4 regions of the Pantoea sp. LS15 genome follow, and region 1 is predicted to be linked to each of the others. Evidence: predicted binding sites of a transcription regulator. Region 1 holds the regulator's gene; each other region holds the start of a gene.
What was found. The regulator CRP, encoded in region 1, controls carbon source genes, mostly activating them, when cyclic AMP is high. The targets are predictions, from matches to a motif close to ATGTGANNNNNNTCACAT.

Region 2: HED65_RS20840 (2-hydroxycarboxylate transporter family protein) is a predicted target of CRP. The motif match lies at 3,372-3,389, and genes of this name have one in related genera.
Region 3: aaeR (HTH-type transcriptional activator AaeR) is a predicted target of CRP. The motif match lies at 2,884-2,901, and genes of this name have one in related genera.
Region 4: HED65_RS10040 (ABC-F family ATPase) is a predicted target of CRP. The motif match lies at 1,738-1,755, and genes of this name have one in related genera.

The regions. Positions count from the first base shown of each region.
Region 1 is NZ_JAAVXA010000011.1:130,062-135,711, forward strand. Features, by position in the region: gene pabA (aminodeoxychorismate synthase component 2) at 1-95, shown strand, start outside; gene argD (bifunctional acetylornithine/succinyldiaminopimelate transaminase) at 183-1,403, shown strand; gene HED65_RS16400 (YccS/YhfK family putative transporter) at 1,400-3,487, opposite strand; gene crp (cAMP-activated global transcriptional regulator CRP) at 3,545-4,177, opposite strand; gene HED65_RS16410 (OsmC family protein) at 4,489-4,893, shown strand; gene HED65_RS16415 (phosphoribulokinase) at 4,960-5,650, opposite strand, start outside.
Region 2 is NZ_JAAVXA010000019.1:62,164-67,813, forward strand. Features, by position in the region: gene HED65_RS20825 (ornithine decarboxylase) at 1-379, shown strand, start outside; gene HED65_RS20830 (response regulator) at 861-1,553, opposite strand; gene HED65_RS20835 (ATP-binding protein) at 1,543-3,168, opposite strand; gene HED65_RS20840 (2-hydroxycarboxylate transporter family protein) at 3,514-4,875, shown strand; gene HED65_RS20845 (fumarylacetoacetate hydrolase family protein) at 4,893-5,650, shown strand, end outside.
Region 3 is NZ_JAAVXA010000007.1:203,554-209,203, forward strand. Features, by position in the region: gene aaeB (p-hydroxybenzoic acid efflux pump subunit AaeB) at 1-1,590, opposite strand, end outside; gene aaeA (p-hydroxybenzoic acid efflux pump subunit AaeA) at 1,596-2,528, opposite strand; gene aaeX (p-hydroxybenzoic acid efflux pump operon protein AaeX) at 2,536-2,739, opposite strand; gene aaeR (HTH-type transcriptional activator AaeR) at 2,919-3,845, shown strand; gene HED65_RS12980 (YagU family protein) at 4,065-4,679, shown strand; gene tldD (metalloprotease TldD) at 4,727-5,650, opposite strand, start outside.
Region 4 is NZ_JAAVXA010000005.1:113,914-119,563, reverse strand. Features, by position in the region: gene HED65_RS10045 (glycoside hydrolase family 31 protein) at 1-34, shown strand, start outside; gene HED65_RS10040 (ABC-F family ATPase) at 123-1,718, opposite strand; gene ldtB (L,D-transpeptidase) at 1,940-2,860, shown strand; gene HED65_RS10030 (GntR family transcriptional regulator) at 2,903-3,619, opposite strand; gene HED65_RS10025 (PTS sugar transporter subunit IIC) at 3,635-4,957, opposite strand; gene HED65_RS10020 (glycoside hydrolase family 1 protein) at 5,009-5,650, opposite strand, start outside.

The DNA.
Region 1 (5,650 bases):
ATCGCGAATGGGATCTCGAAGGCGTGCAATTCCACCCGGAAAGCATCCTCAGCGAGCAGGGACACGCGTTGCTGGCAAATTTCCTTAATCGCTGAATATCTGTTGCCTTGTTGTGATTTTTTATGCATATTTTGTGATTATATTTTCACAATCAATGTGGCATAAAAATGGATGGTCATGACATGGCAACTGAACAACCCGCAATTACCCGCGCAACATTTGATGAAGTAATCCTGCCGATTTATGCACCGGCTGAGTTTATCCCGGTAAAAGGAAAAGGCAGCCGCGTCTGGGATCAGCAGGGCAAAGAGTATGTTGATTTCGCGGGCGGTATTGCAGTAACGGCGCTGGGCCATTGCCATCCTGCCCTGGTTGAGGCGCTGAAAACTCAGGGCGAAACGCTCTGGCACACCAGCAACGTTTTTACCAACGAGCCGGCGTTACGCCTCGGCCGCAAGATTATTGATGCGACGTTTGCCGAGCGCGTGCTGTTCATGAACTCGGGCACCGAAGCCAACGAAACCGCCTTCAAGCTGGCGCGCTACTACGCAACCACGCGCCACAGCCCGTACAAAACCAAAATCATTGCCTTCCACAATGCCTTCCACGGACGCTCCTTCTTTACCGTCTCCGTCGGCGGCCAGCCGAAGTATTCCGACGGATTTGGCCCGAAACCAGCTGACATCGTCCATGTGCCGTTTAACGATCTGCATGCGGTGAAAGCAGTGATGGACGACCACACCTGCGCGGTTGTTGTCGAGCCGATCCAGGGTGAAGGCGGCGTGACGGCGGCTACCCCGGAATTCCTGAAAGGTCTGCGTGCGCTGTGCGATGAGCATCAGGCGCTGCTGGTGTTTGATGAAGTACAGTGCGGGATGGGACGTACCGGCGATTTGTTTGCCTATATGCACTACGGCGTGACGCCGGATATTCTCACCAGCGCCAAAGCGCTCGGCGGTGGTTTCCCGGTGAGTGCGGTACTGACGACTCAGGAGATTGCCTCCGCGTTCCACGTTGGTTCTCACGGTTCCACCTATGGCGGCAACCCGCTGGCGAGTGCCGTGGCGGGCGCGGCATTTGATATTATCAATACACCTGAGGTTCTGAACGGCGTCAGCGCGAAGCGCGAGCTGTTTGTGAAACACCTGCAGCAGATTGACGATCAGTTTGATGTGTTCAGCGAGATCCGCGGGATGGGGCTGCTGATCGGTGCCGAGCTGAAACCGCAGTACAAAGGTCGCGCGCGCGATTTCCTGCATGCCGCCGCCCGTGAAGGGGTGATGGTGCTGAACGCGGGACCGGACGTGATGCGTTTTGCACCGTCGCTGGTGGTAGAAGACAAAGACATTCAAGATGGATTAACCCGCTTTGCCGCGGCAGTTGAGAAAATCGTAAAAGGTTAATGCTCCGTACGCTTTAATATCCGCGTTAACCAAATCCCGTGATGCGGACGCTGACGCCATGCCACCGACGAAATGGTGTGCATGGTGCTCAGATGCCCGAGTACACGCTGCAAATGCTGCTCCAGGGTGCTCATTGGCCCGTGAGTCAGCGTGTCGGGCGCTTCCAGAATATTTGAATCCCCTGACTCTCCCGGTGCGTCATACTCCAGGCGCTGCTGACACCGCTGTAAGGCAATTTCACACGACTGTAAATAACGCTCCGCCAGGTCTGGCGTCAGCATTGTATGCTCACGCGCCAGCGTGGTCATGGCGTTAATATGCTCGACGATAAACTGGCTGTGTGTCACCCAGAGTTTCATATCCGCCAGATAGTGCGAGTTAAAGCCCGGCTCCTGCATCGCCTGGTTGAGCGAGTTAAACAGGGCATTGTGCGCCTGGTTGACCTTCATCCGCTGATACGCCAGTGGGGAGGGTTGCGGGTCGTCGCTCAGGATCAGACGAATGGCCTGCTGATCGGCCTCCAGTGCATCGTGGGCGTTCTGGCGTAGCAATCCGCTCTGCCATTGCGGCCACAGCCAGACCATGCCGCCAAAGGCAATCAGACAGCCAATCAGGGTATCGATCAGTCTGGCGACAATAAACTGTTCGCCATTGAGCGTGAGCAGTTGCAGGGTGTATACCGCCGTTACCGTAAAGCCCACCATCGCCCAGCCGTAGTTTTTGCGGATAATCAGGTAGCTTACCAGCGTAATTATCAGCATTCCCGCCAGGGTATAGCCTTCCGGCACGTGAAAGTGCAGCGTGACGCCTGCGATAATCAGCCCGGCCATCGTTCCGCCCGCCCGGTGCAGTATACGCACGCGCGTGGCGCCGTAGCCGTTCTGGGTGACAAACAGCACGGTCATTAAGATCCAGTAGGGTTTTGGCAGATGCAGCGCCATGCCCATCAGGCTGGCGGTACTGAGCATGACGCTAATCCGTGCGGCGTTGCGCAGAGCGGACGATTTAAGAGACAGATAGCTTCTGAGCGCCGGCAGTAACGGCAGACGTTTTTGTTTATCGGCCATGAGATCGCGGGGATAAAGCGGACGTTGCGTGCGCAACACACGGGCGATACGGCTGAAATGCCAGGCGGCAAACTGACCCACCGGGTTGTCCTCATGCTGGCGGGCAATTTTCTCCAGCGCGCCGAGCTGTTTTTCCATGTTAAAACGCGTGGGATAGCGGTGATATAAAATGTCATCAGCCAGCACTCTCAGACGCGCGGAGACGGTTTGCGCATTCCAGCGGATCACCGCTTCGGCATGACTGCGCTCGACCAGCTTTTGCACTTCCTGAGGATGGTGCAGGCTCACGGAAATATGCTCTTGCAGATCCAGCCCCACCTGGAAGATACGCAGCAGCCGTTTGTATTCGTGATTCTTGTTGGCGGCGAGCATATGCAGTTGCTGATAGCACTGGCTGATCAGATCCACCACCTTTTGCTGGCGTGTCAGCAGCGGCGGCAACGATTTTTCCGGATCGGTGTGCTGGGTAAGCAGGGTGTATTTGGCCTCGCAGTAATCAGCAAGCTGCACATAGAGCAGGCTCAATGATTCACGCAGGGGCTGTTCCCGCCACAGCCAGAACCAGAACCAGTTAAACAGCCCATACCACAGCGTACCCAGGGCGTAGATCAGGAGCGGCTCCCACACCGGCATGTTCCCCGCAAGGCTCAGCGTGAAGATGGCCGCAATCAGTGAGGCGGGAAGCAGGCGCGCATGAAGGGCGCTGATTTCGGCAGTGACGCCGAGCGTCATCGCCAGCACGGTCAGGATCAACGGCAGCGGAATATCGCGGGCCAGTAAAAGCTGCACGGCGAGGCTACAGCCAGCAAACAGCGAGCCGCCAATAATCAGACGTTTAAAAAAGCGCTTATGCGGTGTGTCCAGGCCGGCAATGTTGCAGCAGGCGGGCACAAGAGAAAACAGCAGACCTTGCTGAAGATGTCCAAGGATAAGGCCCACGGCCACAGGAAGACACAACACCAGCGTTTGTCGCAGTGCGTAGTTAACTTCCGGGTGATAAATCAGCCTGCGCCACATGGGGAAGAAAGACAAAAACGGCGTGACACCTTGCGATGGCACGCCGTCTGAGTGGAATTAACGCGTTCCGTAGACCACGATGGTTTTACCATGGGCGGAGATCAGGTTCTGATCTTCCAGCATTTTCAGAATACGGCCCACTGTTTCACGGGAGCAGCCGACGATCTGGCCGATCTCCTGACGGGTAATTTTAATCTGCATGCCATCAGGGTGGGTCATCGCATCAGGTTGTTTTGCCAGGTTCAGCAGAGTCTGTGCGATACGGCCGGTAACGTCCAGGAAGGCGAGGTTACCCACTTTCTCGGATGTTACCTGCAGACGGCGAGCCATCTGGGAAGAAAGACGCATCAGGATATCAGGGTTAACCTGAATCAACTGACGGAATTTCTTGTAAGAAATTTCAGCCACTTCACATGCTGTCTTTGCGCGAACCCAGGCGCTACGTTCCTGGCCTTCTTCAAACAGGCCCAGTTCACCGATGAAATCGCCTTGGTTCAGATAAGAAAGGATCATCTCTTTCCCTTCTTCATCTTTGATCAGCACTGCCACCGAGCCTTTTACGATGTAATACAACGTTTCCGCTTTTTCACCCTGGTGAATCAGCGTGCTCTTCGATGGGTACTTATGAATGTGGCAATGAGACAAGAACCATTCGAGAGTCGGGTCTGTTTGCGGTTTGCCAAGCACCATGCGCTGTTATCCTCTGTTATAAGCTGTCACCAGAGTCATCAGATGCATCCGGACTCTGGGGTTGCAATCGAATTCTTACCCATACCCTGGGAAGTCGGCTATCGTAACGTTTCGCAGCCAGTAAAGTTTGATGTCCTCTGCATACATGTGTAACGTCAATGTATTACTGTAGCATCCTGAGTGTTTTAGCATAGCTTTCGCCGCGTGTCTCCTGGTGTCTCGCTTCAGCATGATGCAGGTCGCCTTCCATTGCGAGAAATGTAACGCACACGTAATCTGTCACCAAAAATGCAACGTTGGAGTTAATGAATATGCAAGCGCGCGTGAAATGGGTTGAAGGGTTAACATTCCTGGGCGAGTCCGCTTCAGGACACCAGGTTTTGATGGATGGTAACTCCGGCGATAAAGCGCCAAGCCCGATGGAGATGGTATTGATGGCTGCTGGTGGATGCAGCGCAATTGATGTGGTGTCGATTCTGCAGAAAGGTCGTCAGGATGTGACGGATTGCGAAGTTAAACTCACGTCGGAACGCCGTGAAGAGGCGCCACGCCTGTTCACCCATATTAACCTGCACTTTGTGGTCACCGGTAAGGAACTGAAAGACGCGGCAGTTTCGCGTGCGGTGGACCTGTCTGCCGAGAAGTACTGCTCTGTGGCGTTAATGCTGGAGAAAGCGGTAAAAATCACCCATTCGTATGAAGTGATCGAGGCGTGATTGGTGGGGCATCGTGCGTGTAGATGCCCTCACCCTAACCCTCTCCCGTTGGGAGAGGGAATATGATCACGCGATCTGCTTCCCTTCCATCAACCGCTTCACCAGCGGCGTCATGATGAGTTCCATCGCCAGCCCCATTTTCCCGCCCGGCACCACCAGGGTATTCATGTGGGAAATGAACGAGCCCTGCAACATCGCCAGTAACCACGGGTAATCAATGCCTTCGAGGTTGCGGAAATGGATCACCACAAAACTCTCATCCAGCGACGGGATGCTTTTTGCCGCGAATGGGTTAGAGGTGTCAACTGTCGGTACACGCTGGAAGTTAATATGGGTACGGGAGAACTGCGGCGTCAGGAAATTAATGTAATCGTCCATGGAGCGCACCACTGAGTCCATCACCGCTTCTCGCGAATGGCCGCGCTCGCTCATGTCTCGTGTCAGCTTCTGGATCCACTCCAGGTTAACGATCGGTACCACGCCAACCAGCAGATCCACATGGCGCGCCACGTCGTGATGGGGGGTTACCACGCCGCCATGCAGTCCTTCGTAAAACAGCACGTCGGTGGGTTCCGGCAGGGGTTGCCACGGGGTAAAGGTGCCCGGTACCTGGTTCCATGGCACGGCTTCATCGTAAGTATGCAGATACTTGCGTGATTGCCCTGTGCCGCTCTTGCCATATTCGACGAAGGTTTGCTCCAGCAGGCCGAAGTCATTGGCTTCCGGGCCAAAGTAGCTGATGTGTTTACCCAGATCG
Region 2 (5,650 bases), on a different contig from region 1:
GTTGTGTCAGGAGATGCACGATCTCTACGTCAGTTTTGATGTGAAAGATTTGCAGAAGGCAATGTTCCGTAAAGAGAGCCTGCCTGATGTGGTGATGAATCCGCAGGATGCCAACCAGGCGTATATTCGCGGCAACGTAGAGCTGGTGCGCATACGAGATGCGGAGGGACGAATTGCTGCCGAGGGGGCGCTGCCCTATCCGCCAGGCGTATTGTGCGTGGTACCGGGTGAAATCTGGGGCGGGGCGGTACAGCGTTACTTCCTGGCACTGGAGGAGGGCATCAACCTGCTGCCGGGCTTCTCGCCGGAACTCCAGGGTGTGTACAGCGAGAAGGATGCTGACGGGATCAAGCGGTTGTATGGGTATGTGTTGAGATAGTGTGGGCTGTTGCCCTAACCCTCTCCCACCGGGCAGAGGGATCCCCACAAAATAATGCCTGCACGGACGACCCCCTCTCCCGTTGGGAGAGGGCGGGGTGAGGGGGAACATACGGCAGCGGAGGTTATTCCGTTCACTTTATGTACCTTGCTACTCTGTAAGGACATCACTTGTGAACGTGCCATGGCGGCTCAATCGCCGCCGCCCTGGCGACCCGGGCTCCCGGCGGTAAATCGCCGCTTCGCGGTACCTTCGGCTTATTCCTTCAGGCTATCGGGTCGGGCATGAGCCTGCATCCCTGCAGGCCACGCCCTCTCGGCGCATCCCTGCGCCTCGCCCCGGCCTTACGGAAACGCCTCAGCGATTTACAGCCGGACCAGGACATCGCTGTAAGCCATTAATTTTCCTGAAGCAATATTCTTCGCTTTTGGTTAAAAAATTACTGGGGATCCCTCAGCCCACCGGGAGAGGGAACATTCCATCAAACCGCACTACGCCTGTACATCCTCCTCGGATGCCCAATCTTACCGTACAGCATCTCCACCGTCAGAAACCCCGCCTCCACGCAGTGCTCCAGATAGCGCCGGGTAGTGGTTTTACTTAACCCGGTTTCCTGTACCACCTCATCGACTGAAAAACAGTGTGTGGCCTGCTCGTTAAACAGCGCCTGCACCCGCGCCAGCGTATTTTCCTCAATGCCTTTGCTGCCGTTGTCCTGACGGTAGTTTTTCGCCTGTAACTGATACAGTGAATCCACGTTTTGCTGGTCGACAATCTTCCAGACGCGCTGTTGCTCGGCGAATTGGACAAACCGCTCAAGTGACTGACTGAGCCGCTTCCAGGAGACGGGTTTGAGGATATAGTCGAAAGCGCCATTACGAATAGCCTGGCTGCAGGTGTCCATATCGCTGGCGGCGGTAATGAAAATCACCGAGCAGTTGGTACGGGCGAGCATGGGGTTATTGATAAGCGAGATACCTTTGCCATCAGGCAGGTAGTTATCCAGCAGCATGAGTTGCGGCTGTTTGCTTTCAAGCTCAGCCTGAGCCGCTGCCAGCGACGAGGCGATACCTACCAGTCTCAGACGCGGATGTTTACTTATCAGTTCCGCGTGCAGTTGCGCCAGTTCGTTCTCGTCTTCAACAATCAGTACGTCGATAAGTTCATGTTGCATAGTCGGTGTCTTCCAGTTGCCGGGCGATTCCCGTGGCAGGGATAAACAATGAGAAAATGGCGCCGCGCGGAGTATTATCGGCAACTTCTATTGCGCCCCCAGCCTGAGTGACATAGCTTTCGATCAGATACAGGCCAATCCCATGATCGCCGCGTGTTTTGGTGGTGATACCGCGTTCAAATATCCTGTCACGGATCTCCGGTTTAATGCCAACGCCCTGGTCGGCCACTTCTATAATCAGTTCCTGTTCGCTGAGTTTTATCAGCACTTCCACCGGTGCATGGGGCTGCGGTGAACGTTGTGTCGCTTCAATGGCGTTATCCAGCAGGTTCCCAATAATTGAAATCAGCTCTTGCTCCCCAAGGGGCTGGAACGGTCTGTCCAGTCGACAGGCCGGGTCGAAACTCAGTTCGACACCTTTCTCCCGCGCACGGGCGGCTTTCCCCAGCAGCAGGCCGCACAGGGTCGGGGAACTGAAGCGCGAAGAGATAAAGTCCAGCAGCTCCTGGGCGTGCTCAGACTGCGCCTGAATGTAGCCAATCGCCTCTTCATAGCGCCCCATATGCAGTAGGCCGGACAAGGTCGTCATCCGGTTTAACTGCTCATGGCGCATGATGCGCAGGTTATCGACATAACGCTTAACCTGGCTGAGTTGAGCGCTAAGCGAGTCTATTTCATTGCGATCGCGGAAAGTGATCACCCAGCCCTGTAACTCACTCTCAAGCATGATGTGTACCCGGCTGGCAATCACCGTGAGATCGTTAAAACGGCAAATCTCATCATGGGTATCTTTCGCCAGCATCGTCTGCGTGTCGAAGAACGGGACCGGATCGATCACCTGGCTAATCAACTGCCCGCGCAGTTCGCGTGCTGGCTGGCTCAGACCCAGTAGTTTGCGCGCTGCCTGGTTGATCACTTCAATGCGCCGTTGATCGTCAATGGCAATCACCCCTTCATAAATAGACTCCATCATCGCCTTTTGCTGGCGCACCAGCAGGCCGATCTCTCGCGGTTCGAGGGAGAAAATCTGCTTCTTAATGCTGCGGGTAAAGAACCAGGAAAAGATGAAGAGAGCTATCAGCAACAGCACGGCGGCAATCAGGATATTGACGACTTTACTGACGGTGACGGTCTCAAGGTAGCTGGTGAGATAGCCTACCGAGACAATGCCAACTACCTGCCCGGCATCGTTGAAAATGGGGGCTTTACTGCGTAGTGAAATGCCCAACCCTCCTTTACGGATGGTGGTGATACTTTTTCCCTGTAAAACGGCTTCGTTGTCTCCGCCAACCAGCGTTGTGCCAACTCTGTCAGCAAAAACGGAATGAAAAAGGTGCTGTCCCTTATTATCCCCAATCACAATAAAGCTGGCGTCACTGTGTGAAGCTATTTTCTGCATAAAGTCGTGAATGCTTTTGATATCTTTTTGTTCAACTTCATCACGTAATGTAGGAATAATCGCAATTTCTTCTGCCTGTATTTTGGCACGCGCACTCATTTCCTGATAAAGCTGTTTGCCGACGTCGACATAATAATATCCACCCAGTAACGCAAAAAGTACTGAGAAAAAGGCAACCAGCGAAATAAACAGCTTGATCTGGAAAGATACTTTCATAACTATCACGCGAGGTAGCAACAAAGAAAGCCAATATATCATCTTTTTTCGAGTGGATGACTGCTTTGCCGAAAACTTGTGATCCCTTGCACAGCGGGGGCTGTAAAAGATTTATCCTGAAGGCTTATGTGCTTCAGACCGAACAATAAAATGTTATTTGTTTGTTCAGTTCGGAAAAGAAACCATAAAAACCACGGCAATAAATAAGGTGTTAATCACATTAAATAAAAGAAACCATTAAAACCATAGCTGCCATTAAAACTTCGCTTTTAATATGCCATTCCTCACATAAAGTAAGCCTTTGTGACTCTAAGCTGAACGCACAAAATAACCAAGGGGCTTATTATGAGCACAACTGACGATTCTTTCTCTGTTACCCACGACCCGATTGATATTCAGCGGCCATCGCTCAAAGAGCGCTGGTGGCATATTATGGATACCTGGAAAATCGGGATTATTCCTCTGCCGCTGTTCGTTCTTGCTGGTGCGCTGATTGCGATTGATTGTCTGGGCGGGAAACTGCCGAGTGATATCGTGGTGATGGTGGCGACGCTGGCTTTCTTTGGCTTTGCCTGCGGCGAGTTTGGCAAACGCCTGCCGATTGTCGGCAAACTCGGCGCGGCGGCGATTTGCGCCACCTTTATCCCTTCCGCGCTGGTCTATTACGGCCTGCTGCCGGATGTGGTGGTCGAGTCCACGACCAAGTTCTACAAATCTACCAACATTCTTTATCTCTACATCTGCTGCATCATTGTCGGCAGCATCATGAGTATGAACCGCACGGTACTGATTCAGGGCTTCCTGCGCATCTTCTTCCCGATGCTGTGCGGCGAAATCGTCGGCATGCTGGTGGGGATGGGCGTCGGTCTGGCGCTGGGTCTTGAGCCATTCCAGATCTTCTTCTTTATCATTCTGCCGATTATGGCGGGCGGCGTTGGGGAAGGGGCGATCCCGCTCTCTATCGGTTATGCCACCCTGTTGCATATGGACCAGGGTGTGGCGCTCGGTCGCGTGTTGCCGATGGTGATGCTCGGTGGTCTGACGGCAATCATTATCTCCGGCTGCCTGAACCAACTGGGTAAACGCTACCCACATCTGACCGGTGAAGGCCAACTGATGCCAAACCGCGCCAATGCGGATACCACCGTCTCTCAACCTGCCTTCTCCGGTAAAGCGGATGTCACCACGATTGCTTCTGGCGCGCTGCTGGCGGTACTACTCTACATGCTGGGGATGCTCGGTCACAAACTGATTGGTCTGCCTGCACCGGTTGGCATGCTGTTTATGGCGGTACTGGTGAAGCTGTGCAACGGTGCTTCTCCGCGTCTGCTGGAAGGTTCTCAGGTGGTCTACAAATTCTTCCAGACCTCAGTAACTTACCCGATTCTCTTCGCCGTTGGCGTGGCGATCACCCCGTGGCATGAGCTGGTGGCCGCGTTCACAGTGAGCAACCTGTTAGTCATCGTCAGCACGGTTTCTGCACTGGTGGCGACCGGTTTCTTCGTCGGTAAAAAGATTGGTATGTACCCGATTGATGTCGCCATCGTCTCCTGCTGCCAGAGTGGCCAGGGCGGTACCGGCGATGTGGCGATCCTGACCGCAGGCAACCGTATGAGCCTGATGCCATTCGCCCAGATTGCAACCCGTATCGGCGGCGCGATTAACGTCTCTATCTCACTGCTGATTCTGGGCAACTTCCTCGTTTAAGTTTTCAGGAAAGAACAATGAAACTCGCAAGCTTTTTATATCAGGGAAAACGCAGCTACGGCATCGTGCAGGCCGAAGGTGTAATTGATTTAGGTCGCCGTCTGGGCGACCGCTACAGCGACCTTAAAGCGCTGTTGCAGGGCAACGGGCTGGCACAGGCCACCCGTTATCTGAACGATGCCGTGGATGTACCTCTGAATGCAATCACCTTCTTACCGGTGATTGAGCAGCCGGAAAAAATCCTCTGCGTGGGCATGAACTACGCCGACAAGCGCAAGGAGTTTGACCAGCATAACCCGGCTCCGACGCTGTTTGTGCGCTTCCCGGATTCCCAGACCGGCCACAACGAGCCGGTACTGAAACCGCGCCATTCCAGCGAATTTGACTACGAAGGCGAGCTGGCGGTGATCATCGGTAAAGGCGGGGAGAACATCAGCCGTGACGATGCGCTGCGCCACGTTGCAGGTTACAGCTGCTACATGGACGGTTCCGCCCGCGACTGGCAGCACACCTGGTTCACCGCCGGGAAAAACTGGCGTCAGACCGGAGCATTTGGTCCGTGGATGGCAACTGCCGATGAAATTCCTGACCCGCATCAACTGGCGATCCGCACCTGGCTGAACGGCCGTATGGTGCAGGAGGACAACACCAGCAGCATGATCCACAAGGTGGCGGAGCTGATCGAGTACATCAGCACCTTTACCCGCCTCAGCCCAGGCGATGTGATCATCACCGGCTCCCCTGGCGGGGTGGGTAAAAAACGCAACCCGCCGCT
Region 3 (5,650 bases), on a different contig from region 1:
ATTGGTGGTCATCGACGACACGGCAGCGGAAACAAACTGGTTCAACAATACACGGCCCGTTCTTGCCTGTGAGTTATCGCGTACCAGCAGAATAACCATCATTGCCAGGAAACACCCCACCAGCTGACCCAATGCGCTGTCGAGGAACTGGCTGAAATGGAAGGTCATCGGGTTATCCAGCACAATGATGTTAATCGTACTGGCCAGCGCCCCCAACGATCCCAGACGGCGCTTTTGCACTTCTATGCCGATAAAGAACGCCATTACCGCCAGACTTATGCAGAGCAGCAACATGCTCTGTTGCGTGGAAGGGATGATCACCAGGAAATAGAGCGCGCCTATCGGCAGAGCGGCAATGGTGCCGTACAGGAAATCAATCGCGACCATACGCGGGTTAGGCAGACGCATCGCCAGTGCAGTCACAACGGCGATCATCACCATTGCACCGCTGCCGGACGTCCAGCCGGTCCACAACCAGAACAGCGTACCGAGCATGCAGGCGAGCGTCGTACGCCAGAAGTTGACCATCGCGTGATGACGCTCGGCGGATTCCGCCTTAATCACCACTTCTCCCTGCAGCACCTCTTCTTCCGTCGCGCTGATTTTGGTATTGCTAACCACGCCGCGTTTCAGCAGCAGGTAACGCGTCGCAGCCCCGACCCAGGTGTAGATGGTCACAGGTGTGTCACGTTCCCCTGTCCAGGCAATGACCCGGCGCATGCGCTTAAGCTGCTTATGCACGTCCTGCACGGTTTCCACCGGCTCGGCAAACAGTTCGCGGAAGGTATTGGTGACCGCTTCCGGACGGGTGTTCTGGATCAGATAGGTTTCGCACGCCTGGGTAATCAGCGTTAAGGAGACCGTATTGAGGGCTTTAAGGCGACGATTCGCCCGGGCCCAGCGCGAAGACTCCATATTGAGGTTACTGCGCATTCCTTCCAGCGCCTGCGTGCGACGTACCAGCCCGCTCCAGGCCTTATCCACCTCTTCACTGTCACCATGCTTGATGCAGAGCTGCATCAGCTGGTACTGGGCAACAATCAGCGCATCCAGCTCGCGATCCACCTCTTGCTTGATAGAGCGAGGGGAGAAAAGCAGGTCAGCAACAATCGCGCAGACAATACCAATCACAATCTCACTGCAACGCTCCACCGCAAACTGTGGTGCAAGCAGCGGCTCGCTTTGGATAGTGATGACGATAATCAGCGCGGTGTAACCCGCCAGTCCCCAGGCGTAGGAGTTTTCTACTTTCACCAGAGACGAGACCCAGGTGCAGAAGCCCGCCCAGATACAGCACACCATCAGCATCAGCAGTGGGGTGCGGATCATCAAAATAATAATGGTCAGCGCCGCGAAACAACCGATAAACGTCCCAATGATACGCAGCATCCCGCGATAGCGGATCGCGCCAGAGTAAGGTTCACCACCGGCCGCGAATGCCGGACCAGCCGCGACAATTGCCGCCGTCAGCACCGCCCAGCGCGGGGTTTCAAGCTGGAAGTGGAAGCCGACAAACAGTGCCAGCACAATGGCACTCGCCAGCTTCACGGCAAAGCGAATGTGCTGGTTGGCGATGGAAAAGATACCCATAGCGATTAGCCAAACTCGCGCAGACGGTGGGCAATTTTACGGAACATCGACTCCTGGCTGGCATCCCGGTCTTTAGCGCCGGTAATCACCACCGTCGCCGTGGTACCCGCAGGCCAAACATTTCCCTGCTGTTCGTCCAGATGGATACGCACCGGCACACGCTGAGCCAGACGTACCCATTCCAGGTTAGAGTCCACCGTCGCCATCCCTTTTGCATCCTTAGAACTGCTGGCGTTGGTCACCCCTGCGGCGACGCTGTCGACGGTGCCTTTAAAGACGCGGTTGCTGCCAAGCGGTGTAATTTCGGCACGATAACCCGGACGCACGCCCTCAAGCTTAGTCTCTTCCATATAGGCGAGCACGTAGAAGGAGTTCTGTTTAACCAGCGCCACGGCCGTTGAGCCGCGGGTGATAAATTCCCCGGCATAGACATTAAGGTTAGTGACCCAGCCATCCGCCGGCGCGCGGATTACGGTGCGCTCCAGATCGAGCTTTGCCAGATCGCGCGTCGCTTGCGCTTTGGCCATCTGGTGGAGCACGGTTTGCAGCACGTTATTGGACTGGTCGATCTCTTCGCGGGACATGGCCTGAACACCCAACTGGTTACGACGGCCAGCCTCACGGCGTTTCTCTGCCGCCAGCGCCTGATAATAGGCCACGTCAGCTTCCGCTTCTTCCAGTGCTTTCTGGTAGCGAGGCTGATCGATGGTGAACAGTACCTGATCTTTTTTTACCAGTTGGTTATCGTGAACGTTGACCGCCGTGATAAGGCCAGCCACGTCGGGGGCTATGGCCACGACATCGGCGCTGAAACGCGCATCACGTGTCCACGGTGATTCCGTGTAATAGACCCAGGCCCGAAAAATAGCGATGAAGGCGAGGATAACCAGCGCCATGGTGATGGCGGTTCGGGAGATTTTTCTTGTTAGTGTTTTCACGTCAACCTCAGACAAACATGCGCGATATCAGGTAAAACAGGCAGCAATACAGCGCGGTATTGAACAATGCAGGGTGCCAGACGAAATCGTAGATCCCGGTAGGAACCAGCACCTTGCGCACCAGCCAGAAGATCGCCAGTGATAAAAGAAGCTCGAAAAATATCGGTGGGAACGACAGACCGAACACCACGATAACGGGAAACAGACTCATGTTGACCTTGATAAGAGAGAGTGCAGGCTACAGAATTTTTTAGCGCACGCCATCGCAGGAGAGCAAGATATGCCGGGCGAGAATGGCGCAGCCGTTAAGTAATTAATAATATATTAACGTAACTGTTATGCTGTTATCTATAATATGTGATCTAAATCACTTTTAAGCCAGAGTGAACAATGGAACGTTTAAAACGCATGTCGGTTTTCGCCAAAGTGGTTGAACTGGGCTCTTTTACCGCTGCTGCACGCCAGCTTCAGATGAGCGTCTCTTCAATCAGCCAGACGGTGTCCAAACTGGAAGATGAGCTTCAGGTCAAGCTGCTCAATCGCAGTACCCGCAGCATTGGGCTGACAGAAGCGGGTAAAATTTACTATCAGGGTTGTCGCCGCATGCTGCTTGAAGTGCAGGATGTCCACGAACAACTCTATGCTTTCAACAACACACCTATCGGCACACTGCGCATCGGTTGTTCTTCAACTATGGCACAAAATGTCCTCGCTGCCATGACAGCGGACATGCTGAAAGAGTATCCCGGATTAACCGTGAATCTGGTGACAGGTATTCCGGCGCCGGATCTGATTGCCGATGGTCTGGATGTGGTTATCCGCGTTGGAGCGTTGCAGGATTCCAGCCTTTTCTCGCGCAGGCTGGGCAGCATGCCGATGGTGGTTTGCGCCTCGAAAAGCTATCTGGCGCAGTACGGGGTCCCTGAGAAACCCGCCGACCTCACCAACCACTCATGGCTGGAATACAGCGTTCGACCGGATAATGAATTCGAACTGATTGCTCCGGAAGGGCTCTCCACCAGACTGTTGCCAGAAGGCCGGTTTATCACCAACGATCCAATGACCATTTCACGTTGGTTAGTGGCAGGAGCCGGGATCGCCTACGTGCCGTTGATGTGGGTGATCAACGAGATCAACAGCGGTGTACTGGAGATCCTCTTCCCTCGCTACCAGTCCGATCCGCGCCCGGTGTATGCCCTGTACACAGAAAAAGACAAGCTACCACTCAAGGTGCAGGTGTGTATTAACTATCTGACCGACTATTTTGTGGACGTGGCGGAGTTATTTCAGGGGATGCGCGGAAGAAGTAAGGAATAATCTATTAGTCGCGGAACACATATTTTGCACGAATATGTCCTGGATGAGACGCGCATTCATTCAGGAATTTTCCCTCGCCACTATCAGTAATAGCTAATTGACACTTCAGTTACCCTCCCATTACCTTATAAGAAGTCTGTCATTCAGACTGTTATTAATTTGTTACTGATATGAATAATAAAATGTATTTCACAGGATGACATTAAACAAGGAAAAGAAATGAATATATTTGAACAAACACCACCTTCGCGCAGGCGCTATGGACTCGCCGCGTTCATTGGTTTGATAGCCGGGATTGTCTCGGCCTTCGTGAAATGGGGAGCCGAGGTTCCGCTTCCGCCACGTAGTCCCACCGATTTATTCACTGGCGCATGCGGACCAGAGCAATTAATTAGAGCCGCAAGTCAGATTGATTGTTCGCGCAATTTTCTCAACCCACCTTATGTATTTTTACGCGACTGGCTGGGTATTGCCGATCCTAACGCGGCGGTTTATACATTTGCCGGACATATATTTAACTGGGTCGGCGTAACACATATTATTTTCTCAATTGTCTTCGCTGTAGGATATTGTGTAGTTGCGGAAGTCTTCCCGAAAATTAAACTCTGGCAAGGTTTGCTTGCAGGTGCGTTAGCCCAGCTTTTTGTCCACATGATCTCCTTCCCGCTGATGGGTCTGACACCGCCGCTGTTCGAACTTCCATGGTACGAACACGTCTCAGAAATCGTGGGTCATTTAGTGTGGTTCTGGTCGATCGAAATCATTCGTCGTGATTTGCGTAATCGCATCACACACGAGCCCGATCCGGAAATACCATTAGGTAACTTGCGTTAAAAAAAAGGCGCTACCTCTGTAGCGCCATTTTTTTATGCATCGTCAGATCAAGCGGTGCCACCCACCGTCAAATTGTCGACTTTCAGCGTCGGCTGACCTACGCCAACCGGCAGGCTCTGGCCCTCTTTACCACAGACGCCCACACCGTTATCCAGCTTCAGATCGTTTCCGACCATGGAGATCTGCTGCATGGCTTCAATACCGGAGCCAATCAGCGTCGCACCTTTCACCGCTTTGGTCACTTTGCCCTTCTCAATCAGATACGCTTCTGAGGTAGAGAAGACAAATTTACCGGAGGTGATGTCCACCTGGCCGCCACCAAAGTTTGGTGCGAAGATACCGTAATCGACGGATTCGATAATCTCCTGCGGTGTGGATTTGCCCGGCAGCATGTAGGTGTTAGTCATACGCGGCATCGGCAGATGCGCATAGGACTCACGACGACCATTACCCGTTGGCGCTACGCCCATCAGGCGCGCGTTGAGTTTGTCCTGCATGTAGCCTTTCAGCACACCGTTTTCGATCAGCACATTGTACTGTCCAGGCGTGCCTTCATCGTCGATAGCCACCGAGCCACGGCGATCGCGCATGGTGCCATCATCCACCACGGTGCAAAGCTCAGACGAGACAAGCTGCCCCATCTGGCCGCTGAATACAGACGTACCGCGACGGTTAAAGTCACCTTCCAGACCGTGACCCACCGCTTCGTGCAACAGTACGCCCGGCCAGCCAGCGCCCAGAACGACCGGGAATGTCCCCGCCGGTGCTGCAACGGCATTCAGATTCACCAGCGCCATGCGCACGGCTTCTTTTGCCCACGCGTCAGCGCGTGCTTCACCGTCAACATCGCCCAGGAACCAGTCATAGCCGAAACGACCGCCACCGCCGCTTGAACCGCGCTCGCGTTTGCCGTCGTCATCAACCTGTACGCTGATGGAGAGACGGACCAGCGGACGAACATCCGCTGCCAG
Region 4 (5,650 bases), on a different contig from region 1:
GAATGGTATTGAAGGGAGTGAGTGGGTGGTGTAGTGCAGCCTGATGCCCTCACCCTAACCCTCTCCCACCGGGAGAGGGAATAGAACGTAGGCCCGGTAAGCGTAGCGCCACCGGGCTTTTTTTAGCCGTCGATACCTTTACTGCGCAGGTAGTCTTCGTAGTTTCCGGTGAAGTCCACCACGCGCTCTGGCGTAATTTCAATCACGCGGGTCGCCAGCGAGCTGACGAACTCACGGTCGTGAGAGACGAAGATCAGAGTGCCCTGATACATCTCCAGCGCCATGTTCAGTGATTCGATAGATTCCATATCCAGGTGGTTGGTTGGTTCGTCCATCACCAGGATATTTGGTTTTTCCATCATCAGCTTGCCGAACAGCATACGGCCCTTCTCACCACCGGAGAGCACTTTAGCTGGCTTTTTGATGTCGTCCTGGCTGAACAGCAGACGCCCCAGAATACTGCGCACCGCCTGCTCGTCGTCGCCTTCCTGCTTCCACTGGCTCATCCAGTCAAAGACGGTCAGGTCGTTTTCGAACTCGTATTCGTGGTCCTGTGCATAGTAACCAATCTGGGCGTTTTCAGACCATTTAACCGTACCGTTATCTGGCTGCAGTTCGCCGACCAGCGTTTTGAGCATGGTGGATTTACCCACGCCGTTAGCACCCAGAATGGCAATTTTCTCACCCACTTCCAGCAGTAAATTGAAGTTTTTGAACAACGGGCCTTCATCGAAACCTTTAGTAAGGGCTTCCACTTCCAGTGCGTTACGGAACAGTTTCTTATCCTGCTCGAAACGAATGAATGGGTTCTGACGGCTGGACGCTTTGACTTCTTCCAGCTTAATTTTATCGATCTGGCGCGCACGCGAGGTCGCCTGACGGGATTTAGAGGCGTTAGCGCTAAAGCGGCTGACGAAGGACTGCAGGTCAGCAATTTGCGCTTTCTTCTTGGCGTTATCGGCCAGCAGACGTTCACGCGCCTGGGTTGCAGCCGTCATGTATTCATCGTAGTTGCCCGGATAAACGCGCAGCTCACCGTAATCCAGATCCGCCATGTGCGTACACACCATATTCAGGAAGTGACGGTCGTGCGAAATGATGATCATGGTGCTGTCGCGATCGTTCAACGTCTGTTCCAGCCAGCGGATGGTGTCGATGTCCAGGTTGTTCGTCGGTTCATCGAGCAGCAGGATGTCCGGGTTGGAGAACAGCGCCTGAGCCAGCAGCACACGCAGTTTCCAGCCAGGCGCGACTTCGCTCATCGGGCCGTAGTGTTGTTCTACCGGAATGCCGACGCCAAGCAGCAATTCCCCTGCACGCGCTTCCGCAGAGTAACCGTCCATCTCACCGTATTGCGTTTCCAGTTCGGCCACTTTATAGCCGTCTTCTTCGCTCATCTCGGCCAGCGCGTAAATACGGTCGCGCTCTTGTTTTACTTCCCACAGCTCCGCGTGTCCCATGATCACCGTGTCGAGCACAGTGAATTCTTCGAAGGCGAACTGATCCTGACGTAGCTTACCGATGCGCTCATTAGGATCGAGCGATACGTTGCCGAGCGTCGGCTCCAGGTCACCGCCGAGAATTTTCATAAAGGTGGATTTACCGCTACCGTTGGCACCAATCAGGCCGTAACGGTTGCCGCCGCCAAATTTGACGGAAATGTTTTCGAACAGCGGCTTACTGCCAAACTGCATAGTGACGTTGCTGGTAACTAACACGGAGAGATTCCTGCGAAAAGTGTGATAAACACGGCATTATGCCACAATTCCGAATTGAGATCCCCTGTTGCCGCAATCCACTAAACTTTAACAAAATCGAAAAAAGTGTGATTTCGTACACATCTGAATTCCCTGTTAGCGGGAATGCACATATAATGCGCTCCCATCGAATTCAGACTTATTCAACTAATCGCCAGAGTGGCTCAGATACCTCGCATAACATGAACATGAAATTAACAACGCTTTTTGCGGCGGCGTTAGCCGTAGTAGGTTTTTGTAAGACCGCGTCTGCGGTGACTTATCCGCTGCCAACCGACGGTAGCCGTCTGGTGGGTCAAAACCAGGTGGTGACGGTGCCGGAAGGTAACTCTCAGCCACTGGAGTATTTCGCTGCACAGTACCAGTTGGGCCTGTCCAACATGCTGGAAGCGAACCCGGGCGTTGACCCGTATCTGCCGAAAGCAGGTACCGTGCTGAATATTCCACAGCAACTGATCCTGCCGGATACCGTTCATGAAGGTATCGTGATTAACAGCGCGGAAATGCGTCTGTATTACTACCCGAAAGGCACCAACACCGTAATCGTGCTGCCGATTGGTATCGGCCAGCTGGGCAAAGACACCCCGCTGAACTGGACCACCAAAGTTGAACGTAAGAAAGCAGGCCCAACCTGGACGCCTACTGCCAAAATGCATGCGGAATACATCGCTGCGGGCGAACCGCTGCCAGCCGTTGTTCCGGCAGGCCCGGATAACCCAATGGGTCTGTACGCACTGTACATTGGCCGTCTGTACGCGATCCACGGTACCAACGCTAACTTCGGTATCGGCCTGCGCGTCAGCCACGGTTGTGTGCGTCTGCGTAACGAAGACATCAAATTCTTGTTCGAAAACGTACCGGTCGGCACGCGCGTGCAGTTCATCAACGAACCGGTGAAAGCCACGTCTGAGCCAGATGGCAGCCGTTACATTGAAGTGCACAACCCGCTGTCCACCAGCGAAGATCAGATCAACAATAACGAAATCGTACCGGTTACGCTGAACAGCGCAGTGCAGTCAGTGACCTCTCAACCGGACGTAGAGACGACGATTGTTGACCAGGCCGTTCAGAACCGCTCTGGTATGCCGGTGCGTTTGAACTAATAGAGAAACATTAAAAAAGCGGGCCTCGTTGCCCGCTTTTTTTTACCCGTTATTCACGATGACGATCCCACCATGATCGTAACGATAGTGACAGTGGGCATACTCTAGTGGTGTGCCATCCTCCAGATAAATAACCTGCTCCACTTCCAGCACAGGGTCGGTCTGCTCGCAGACCAGATGTTGTCTGTCCAGCGCATTCGGTTTTAACGCCCGCACAATCCGGTACGACCCCATAATTTTCAGCCCCAACGTCTCCTGGACGTACTGAAATACCGAGCCCTCAAGATGGCTTTTCGTCAGGCCGGGGACCAGGTTCATTGGCATCACCGTTGAATCCAGCGACATGGGTTCTCCGTTGAGCAAACGTAAACGAATAAAGTCATAGACAGGCGCATCGGCGTTAATCATCAGCGATGCCTGCTCTTTCTCGTTCGGGAAACGCAGCTCAAAGTGCACCACCTGGCTGGTCACCGTTCCCAGTTGTTCCCACGTTTTAGTCGCCCCAAAGTAGTCACTGCCAGAGAGATCCCACTGCGAAAGCTGAAGGAAATTTTTGCGAATAAACGTCCCCTGTCCCTGGCGGGTATAGACAAGTCCTTCCACGATCAACTGCCGCATCGCCTGCTGGATGGTCATCCGGCTGGAGTTGAACTCCGCCGCCAGCGCAAACTGATCCGGCAGCGGTTCATTGGCGGCGTATTGCTGGCTGATAATGCGTTTCTTAATTTCCCGCGCTATGGTGATGTACTTCGCCGCCATCGTCCTTCCTTTCTGCTAGTTTTCTATCCCGCTGTTTTTCAGCGCCACTCTCTCTGCAATTTTGAGGAAAGGCAGGTAGAAGAATACACCAAAAACAATGATTGCCAACTGCACCACCACCGCACGCCAGTCTCCTGCTGTCGCCAGCCAGGCACTCAGGATGGGTGGCGTTGTCCAGGGGATCATCACTACACAGCGCGACATTAATCCCAGCGTGGTACAGAGCCAGGCAAAGTAGATGCCAATGGCAGGCAAAAGTACAAATGGGATCATCAACGGCAAATTAAACACAATTGGCAAGCCAAAAATGACCGGCTCGTTGATGTTGAACAAGCCAGGTGCCAGCGACAGGCGCGCCACCTGCTTCGCCGATTTTTGGCGCGAGAAGATAAAAATTGCTATCAACAGGGAAATGGTACTACCCGTGCCGCCCACCATGCCAAACGTCGGCACGAAGATGTTATTGATGATGTGTGGTATTGGCTGACCGTTAGCAAAGGCCAGCATGTTCTCGTTGGTGTTGATCAGCAGGAACGGCTCCAGCACCACGCTATTGACCACCGACTGATGAATACCAAGCGTGAACAGGAAATTACCAAAACTGTAGATAAAGATCGTGCCCGGCAGACTGGTGTTGATTAGCCGCAGTGGCTGCTGAATAAAGGTAGTGATCAGGTGGATCAAATCCGTATGCAGTACGCTTGCCAGCAGCGCTGCCAGTACCGCAAACAGAGAGAGCGTGAGAATAGTCGGGATGAGCGCGGTAAAGGATTTACTCACCGCGGGTGGCACATTTTCCCCGAGCGAAATATGCAGTGCTTTCAGGCGCGAAATAGCAATAAACAACTCCGTTGAAAGCAAACCTATCAACACCCCGGCGAAAATCCCGGTGGAGCCGATATTGGCAAACGTCAGCACCTGGGTGACGTTCACCGTGGTATCGCTGCCGACGGGCGTGAGCTGTAAGCGCATCGGCATCATGATGATAAAACTGCTGACCGCGATAACCACTGCCGAGACCGGATTGTCGAAATCTTTGTTACGCGCCAGCGACCAGGCAATCATTGGAGCCAATAGCAGAGCAGCGATATTCAGCGTACCGTTGATTATCGCCTCCCCCCACAGCTTACATTGTGCCAGCGTGTCGCCTTCAAAGATCCACGGAAACACCACATTATTCACCAGCACCGCCAGACCCGCGAGGATGAAAATCGGCATTACCGTGGCGAAAGCATCGCGCAGGGAACGCAAGTGCACCTGGTTTGCCAGACGCGCCGAGAACTCTACAAATTTATCGACAAAGGACTGCATATGCGGTGTTATTTTTGTTTCAGACATAGCGGATATTTCCCATCAATCAGTCACAAAAACGGCCCGGCAGCGTACAACTTACATCTCGCGTCCGTTGGTATGGATAACCTGTTTTAACCACGCGTAACTTTTCTTCGGCACACGTTTCAGGTCTTTCAGGTCGTGGTTTTCCCGGTTGACATAAACCACACCGTAGCGTTTACGCATGTCCCCCTGAGAGCTGAGAATGTCGATGAGGCCCCAGCCGAGATAGCCCATCACTTCTGCACCATCTTCAAAGATCGCTTCTTTCATGGCCTCGATATGCGCCCGGTGATAGTCGATACGGTAGGTATCTTCGATCGGATTTACACCATCCCAGGACTCGATCATCCCAATGCCATTTTCGATCGGGAAGACCGGCATGCGCCAGTCATTGGCATAACGCGTGATGATGGTGCGGAACCCGAGCGGATCTATCTGCCAGTTCCATTCGGTAGCCTTCAGGTACGGATTATTTTTCTCACCCTGCAGCAGGTAATAATTAACCGGGGTGCCTTCGGGGATCGCATCGCTGTCCAGGGTTTTACTGGCGTAGTAGCTGAACGCCATAAAGTCGTTTTTAGTGCGCGCCAGAAGCTGGAGATCGTCAGCACGGTAGATGTCGCTAAAGCCTTCCTGTTCCACCACTGCCAACACCGCCGGGCTGTAGCCCTGGCCGGCAAAGACGCGCAGCAGGTT